DNA from 2 places in the Flavonifractor sp. An112 genome. Region 2 is predicted to be linked to the other one. Evidence: a T-box and tRNA genes for the amino acid it is inferred to sense, from the RefSeq annotation. Region 2 holds a T-box; the other holds one or more tRNA genes.
What was found. The T-box of region 2 lies ahead of IHN22_RS05195 (glycine--tRNA ligase). A T-box ahead of a tRNA ligase gene usually reads a tRNA of that ligase, here a tRNA-Gly.
Positions count from the first base shown of each region.

Region 1: it has a tRNA-Gly gene. The T-box ahead of IHN22_RS05195 (glycine--tRNA ligase) is inferred to sense a tRNA for this amino acid. The anticodon was not compared.

Region 1 is NZ_CAJFGT010000101.1:1,097-4,495, reverse strand. It holds gene IHN22_RS12005 (class I SAM-dependent DNA methyltransferase) at 1-39, shown strand, start outside; gene hslO (Hsp33 family molecular chaperone HslO) at 44-922, shown strand; tRNA gene IHN22_RS11995 (tRNA-Val) at 1,028-1,103, shown strand; tRNA gene IHN22_RS11990 (tRNA-Asp) at 1,140-1,216, shown strand; tRNA gene IHN22_RS11985 (tRNA-Phe) at 1,220-1,295, shown strand; tRNA gene IHN22_RS11980 (tRNA-Gly) at 1,388-1,463, shown strand; tRNA gene IHN22_RS11975 (tRNA-Cys) at 1,505-1,578, shown strand; gene IHN22_RS11970 (hypothetical protein) at 1,767-1,979, shown strand; gene IHN22_RS11965 (transglutaminase domain-containing protein) at 2,029-3,006, shown strand; partial or broken gene IHN22_RS11960 (hypothetical protein) at 3,061-3,399, shown strand, end outside.
Region 2 is NZ_CAJFGT010000023.1:43,589-46,987, forward strand. It holds gene IHN22_RS05190 (tryptophanase) at 1-451, opposite strand, end outside; gene IHN22_RS05195 (glycine--tRNA ligase) at 722-2,158, opposite strand; T-box leader at 2,286-2,487, opposite strand; gene coaBC (bifunctional phosphopantothenoylcysteine decarboxylase/phosphopantothenate--cysteine ligase CoaBC) at 2,543-3,399, opposite strand, start outside.

The DNA of each region.
Region 1 (3,399 bases), on a different contig from region 2:
GAACAGCGCATCTTTTTCGCCGCACGAAAGGAATTTTAAACGTATGTCAGATTCGATCATTCGCGTTCTGGCCAAGGACGCTCCCGTCAAGGCCTCGGCCATTTCCGCCCGGGCCATGGTGGAGCGGGCCAGACAGATCCATAAGACCCTGCCGGTGGCTACTGCGGCTCTGGGCCGCTCCCTGATGGCCGCCTCCATGATGGGCAACCAGCTGAAGGAGGAAAACGGCTCTGTCACTCTGCGGATCAAGGGCGACGGACCTCTGGGGGGCATTACTGTGGTATCCGACAGCGCCGGAAATGCCAGGGGCTATGTGGTCAACCCCCTGGTTGATCTGCCTTTGAAGGGCCCTGCCAAGCTGGATGTGGGTTCTGCTGTGGGCAAGGACGGCTCTCTTACCGTCATCAAGGACATGAACATGAAGGAGCCCTATGTGGGTACCATCCCTCTGGTATCCGGTGAGATTGCCGAGGATATCACTTCTTATTTTGCGGAAAGTGAGCAGATCCCTTCCGCCTGCGCCCTGGGTGTGCTGGTGGACGTGGATCAGAGTGTGCTGTGCGCCGGTGGTTATCTGATTCAGCTGCTGCCTGGTGCAGACGACAGCGTTATTACTGCTATTGAAGAGGGCATTGCCAAGGTGGGCCCCGTTACCGAGGCTATGCGCAACGGTGAGAGTGCCCGCAGCCTGGTGGAGCGTGTTCTGTCTGCCTTTGACCTGGAGGTCCTCAGTGAGGAGCCGGTGGAGTACCGCTGCTATTGCAGCCGTGAGCGGGTGACCCGCGCCCTCATCAGTATGGGCCGGGAAGAACTGGAGTCTCTCATCAAAGATCAGGGCAAAGCGGAGCTTACCTGCCAGTTTTGTGACAAGGTTTATGACTTTACAGGCGAGGAATTGCAAGGCCTTCTGAATTCGATTTGATTTTTTGAAAAAAATCGAAGAAAGTTGTTGACAACTGGGGGTCGTTCTTGTATAATAACTTTCGTCGCTTGGCCCGACAGCCAAACGAAAGCGAAAGAAGAACGAGGGAGCATAGCTCAGCTGGGAGAGCGCATGCCTTACAAGCATGATGTCACAGGTTCGAGCCCTGTTGTTCCCACCACTCCCTTTCTGGGAGCTCCCGTACCCCCTACCGTCTGGCGCGGTAGTTCAGTTGGTTAGAACGCCGGCCTGTCACGCCGGAGGTCGAGGGTTCAAGTCCCTTCCGCGTCGCCATTCGCCTCTGTAGCTCAGTTGGTAGAGCAGGGGACTGAAAATCCCCGTGTCGCTGGTTCGATTCCGGCCGGAGGCACCACCGTTCCTGGTGGATACCGCAAGGTATCCACCAGGGGCACCTTTAAAATCCAGGCATATGTGTTCCGTTCTTTTCATAGGATGGAAACAGATGCAGGTGTAGCTCATCTGGTAGAGCGCCACCTTGCCAAGGTGGAGGTAGCGAGTTCGAGCCTCGTCACCTGCTCCAAAAATGATAAAAGGAAGGTCCGCCCTTCCTTTTATCCATATGGCGACATAGCCAAGTGGTAAGGCAGAGCTCTGCAAAAGCTCCACCCCCAGTTCGAATCTGGGTGTCGCCTCCAAAAACCGACTATCGAAAGATAGTCGGTTTTCTTTTTGATTTCTTGAGCAATCAAAATGTTTGGCGTAAATGCGCCGCTCACTGCTTGGGCTGCTAGTCTTAGTTTGCATCTATATTGTTTGGACAAGAAGAGAACCGGTTATCGGAAGGTAACCGGTTTTCTTCTTTGTATATACTGGAAAATATCATATGATATGGTATAATGAGAAAAATGTAGAACAACAGTATGGTGGAGAGGGGAAGAGCGGATATGAAGAAAAAGAGAAGATCGAAGAGACGCAGGCGGAGCGCCTCCGGTGTGGTGCTGCTGATTGTTTTGTTTCTGGTGATAGGCATAGGTGTGGTGCTGGTGCGGATGCTGCTCTCGCCCAAGGAAGGGTCTACAGCGGCCTCTCCGATTGAAACAGAATTACCCTTACCTCAGGTCACGACAAGTCTTCAGACGCCGTCTGTGGTCGTTACAGAGCGCCCTGAGAAGGAAGATCCGGAGAGTATCCTCTACCAATATCTCTATGAGCAGGTAGACGGGCAGCAGCAGGTGGTGAACTTTACAGCGGAAGATATGAGCATGGAGCAAATCGGGCAAGTGCTGGAACAGCTCCAGCGTCAGCCGGAATTCTTCTGGTTGAAAGGCTACGAATTGGCTGGCAGCGATACGGAGTATCAGGTGGAATTTGACTGGAAATATACGGATCTGACCGCCCGACGGGAACAGGTGGAGCAAGCGGAGGCCCAGGCGCTGGCTGCCATTCCGGAAGGGGCGGGAGACTATGAGACTGCCCTGAGCCTGCATGACTGGCTGTGTGATCACATTGTATATCAGAGCAGCAGCGACGGCAGCGATCAGGACCTGTACGGTGCGTTGGTAAATGGACGGTGTGTGTGTTCCGGATACAGTCAGGCCTACGTGTACCTCCTGCGCCGGGCCGGCATCCAGGCTGAGACCGTGCGAGGTACTGCTGACAATGGAACAGGTGCCCAGTCCCATGCCTGGACAAAGGTGGTTCTGGATGGGGAGGTATATTATACCGACGTGACATGGGACGACCAGGAGACCCATCCGGATGGACATACTTACAGCTGGTTTGCAGTTACCAGTGAGCGTATGGCCTCTACCCATTTTGCGGAGCCGGAGCGAGGCGCGGAGATGACGCCCAGTTCCGCGGTGGCGTGCAATTACCACTACCGCAACGGCTGGGTGCTGGAGCAGTTCAACACAGAAGAACTGGTCCGGATCTTCTCCTCTCAGACTGGCGGAAGCCTTACTGTACTGGCCGCAGATGAGGCGGTATATGGTCAGCTGATGGAGTTGGTACAGGACGGGGAGGCTATGACCGCTGTGCTGGAGCAGGCAGGCTATCCGGTCAGTCAGTATACCTATTTCCACTCAGAAGGTTCGCTGTGTCTGGACCTGTTCCCGGAGGCATGAGCGAGTCTAAAAAGCTGTATGGCGGACAGGCCGCCTCACAGGAAGGAAATTGATATGTGGGCATATTGTTGTTTTTACCTTTCGGTGCTGTTTCTGGCGGGCAGCCTGATTGCCGCTGTCAGGATATATAGAGCGCCCTATCAGCGGGGGCGGTTTCTGTCGCCGGTCAAGTGCGTCCTGGCCGGGGTATTCCTTGCTGCGGTCCTGCTGTTTCTCCCCCTTCATCTGGAGCAGTTTCCAAAGGATTTTGTGAGAGGGATAAACAGCCTGCTGCTGTCCATTCACAGTACCATGAGGCTGTTTGTGCTGGATGGGGAGTTTGACGGTGTACTGGCATTTACCTCCGCTTTACCAGACGGTGTGGTGCGTACCGGGTACTCGGTTGTTGCCGCA
Region 2 (3,399 bases):
CATCCAGACCGGCGTCGATGACGCAGTCCACAGCGTAGGCACCGATGATCTCGGCGTTGCCGTGGAAGGTGTCAAAGTGCATGTTGCCCACGGCGTACTTGCCGGGCTTGGCGTAGTACTGAGCCATGATGTAGTCGGCGCCGCGGCCCTGGTGGGTGGGCTGCACATAAGGCATGCCGAAGACTTCCTGAGCGGAGGCTTCCAGCTTGTAGAAGCTCTTGCAGCCGGCGTAGCTCTCGTCGCCCAGCATCATGGCGGACCACTGCTCGGTGCTCATGGCGGAGGTGCCGGAATCGGTCAGGCAGTCCACATACACGTCCTCGGCCTTTAGACGGAAGGCGTTGTACTGAGCATCCTTCAGAGCCTGGGTACGATAGGCCCGGGTGGTCTTCTTAATGGGCTCCACAACCTTGATGCGGAAGGGCTCGGCAGTCTGGAAATTGCGTTCCATAATTGACACTCCTTTAAAAATTTGTTTATTGTGTTTTATTTTTTCTCTTTGTGTAACAAATACTAACACCACATCACTGGAATGTCAATCATGTAATAATAAATCAAATTGTGTAAGAAAAATTGTACGATTTAGACAAATATACATCATGTAAGAAATTCTAACACGATAAATATGGCCAGGACAACAAAAAAAGTACCTGCCGCAAAACCCTGCGGCAGGTACTTTTTGAAATGCTATTCTAATATATGAGGGGGAAAAGGACAGAAATCAGAACTTTACGCGCTCAGCGATATAAGCCTTGACCTGATCCATGGGGATGCGCACCTGCTCCATGGAGTCGCGCTCACGGATGGTGACGCAGTTGTCGGCGGGAGTGTTCTCGTCGCCCACGGTTTGGAAGTCCAGGGTGATGCAGAAGGGGGTGCCGATCTCGTCCTGGCGGCGGTAGCGCTTGCCGATGGAGCCGGCGTCGTCGTAGTCCACCATGAACTCCTTGGCCAGCTCGTCACGCAGCTGCTGGGCGGGGCCGGACAGCACTTCCTTCTTGCTCAGGGGCAGCACGGCGCACTTGAAGGGGGCCAGAGCGGGGTGGAGGCGCAGCACGGTGCGGATGTCGTCGTTGCCCTTCTTGTCCTGGCCAACCACTTCCTGATCGAAGGCGTCCACCAGGAAGGCCAGGGTCACGCGGTCGGCGCCCAGGGAGGGCTCCACCACGTAGGGGATATAGTGCTCGCCGGTCTCCTGGTCGAAGTAGGTCATATCCTTGCCGGAGACGTTCTGGTGCTGGGTCAGGTCGTAGTCGGTACGGTCGGCCACGCCCCACAGCTCGCCCCAGCCGAAGGGGAAGAGGAACTCGAAGTCGGTGGTGCCCTTGGAGTAGAAGCACAGCTCCTCGGGGCTGTGGTCACGCAGCCGCAGGTTCTCCTCCTGCATACCCAGGCTCAGCAGCCACTCCTTGCAGAAGGAGCGCCAGTACTGGAACCACTCCATGTCGGTGCCCGGCTTGCAGAAGAACTCCAGCTCCATCTGCTCGAACTCACGGGTGCGGAAGGTGAAGTTGCCGGGGGTGATCTCGTTGCGGAAGGACTTGCCCACCTGGCACACGCCGAAGGGCAGCTTTTTGCGGGTGGTGCGCTGAATGTTCTGGAAGTTGACAAAAATGCCCTGGGCGGTCTCAGGCCGCAGGTACACGGTGTTCTTGGCATCCTCGGTGACGCCCTGGAAGGTCTTGAACATCAGGTTAAACTGACGGATGTCGGTGAAGTTGTGCTTGCCGCAGGTGGGGCAGGGGATGTTGTTCTCCTCGATGAAATTCTTCATCTCCTCCTGGGAGAAGGCGTCGATGGGCTTGGGCAGCTCCACGCTGTTCTCAGCGCACCAGTCCTCGATGAGCTTGTCGGCGCGGAAGCGCTCCTTACACTCCTTACAGTCCATCAGAGGATCGGAGAAGCCGCCCAGATGGCCGGAGGCCACCCAGGTCTGGGGGTTCATGAGGATGGCAGCGTCCAGACCCACGTTGTAGGGATTCTCCTGGACGAACTTCTTCCACCAGGCCTTCTTCACGTTGTTCTTCAGCTCCACACCCAGAGGGCCGTAGTCCCAGGTGTTGGCCAGGCCGCCGTAGATCTCGGAGCCGGAGAAGATGAAGCCCCGGCCCTTACACAGGGTGACGATCTGCTCCATGGTCTTTTCGGTGTTTTTCATGGTACAATCAAACTCCTTTTGTTTGTAATTTATACATATATGGTACCGTTTCCCTCATCCGCCCCAGTGTGCGCACTGGGGCACCTTCCCCCAGGGGAAGGCTAAGAAAAAACCGCCCTGAGCCTAAGCTCAGGGCGGAAAAATCCGTGGTACCACCTGAATTCGGACAAGTTGTCCGCACTCGAACCCGGTAACGGCGGGGGACCGGCGGGGCATTGCCTCCCCGCGGCTCACGGGCGCCTTCCCTCCACCTCCGCCGAAGCCTTGCACCGTCCGGCTCCTCTCTGGTGCGGAAACATGGGGGTACTCTTCCCGATCACTGCCTTATCGCGGGCTATTCTATCATTTTTTCCCCCTACCGTCAAGGCAAAAAGGGGGGAATCCTCACCGGCGGCCCATAATTTCGTCCAGCAGGGCGTGGGCGGCCTCCTCCTTGCTCATGAGGGGCAGTTCCTTGGCCCCGTCGGCGGCGATGAGGGTGAGCACGTTGGTATCCACCCCGAAGCCTGCACCCGCCTGCTTCAGGTTGTTGGCGGCAATGAGGTCGATGTGCTTTTTCTCCAGCTTCTTTTTGGAATTCTCCACCATGTCTTTTGTCTCCATGGAGAAGCCGCACAGGAACTGGCCGGGCACCCGGTGCTCACCCAGCCAGGCCAGGATGTCGCTGGTGCGGGCCAGGGGGAGGGAGAGGTCGGAATCATTGCCGCTCTTCTTGATCTTGTCCTCCGCCACGGAAGCGGGGCGGTAGTCGGCCACGGCGGCGGCCTTGATGATGATATCCTGCTCCGGCGCCCGGCTGGTCACCGCGTCAAACATATCCTGGGCGGACACAATGTCCACCACCTCCATGTAGGGGGGCTTTTTCAGGTTCACCGGCCCGGACACCAGGGTGACCTGGGCCCCCCGGGCGGCGGCGGCTTTGGCGATGGCGTAGCCCATCTTGCCGGTGGAGTGGTTGGTGAGATAGCGCACCGGGTCCAGAGCCTCCCGGGTGGGACCGGCAGTGACCAGCAACCGTAGGCCGGTCATGTCCTTCTCGTGGCTCAGGGCGTGGAGGACGGTCTCCAGCAGGTCCTCCGGCTCGGGCATCTTGCCCTTGCCCACGGCCCCGCAGGCCAGACGGCCGCTGGCGGGCTCCACGATCTCCCAGCCATACTTGCGCAAAATGTCCAGGTTGTCCTGGGTGACGGGGTTCTCGTACATTTTGGTGTTCATGGCGGGAGCGGCGATCTTGGGGCAGT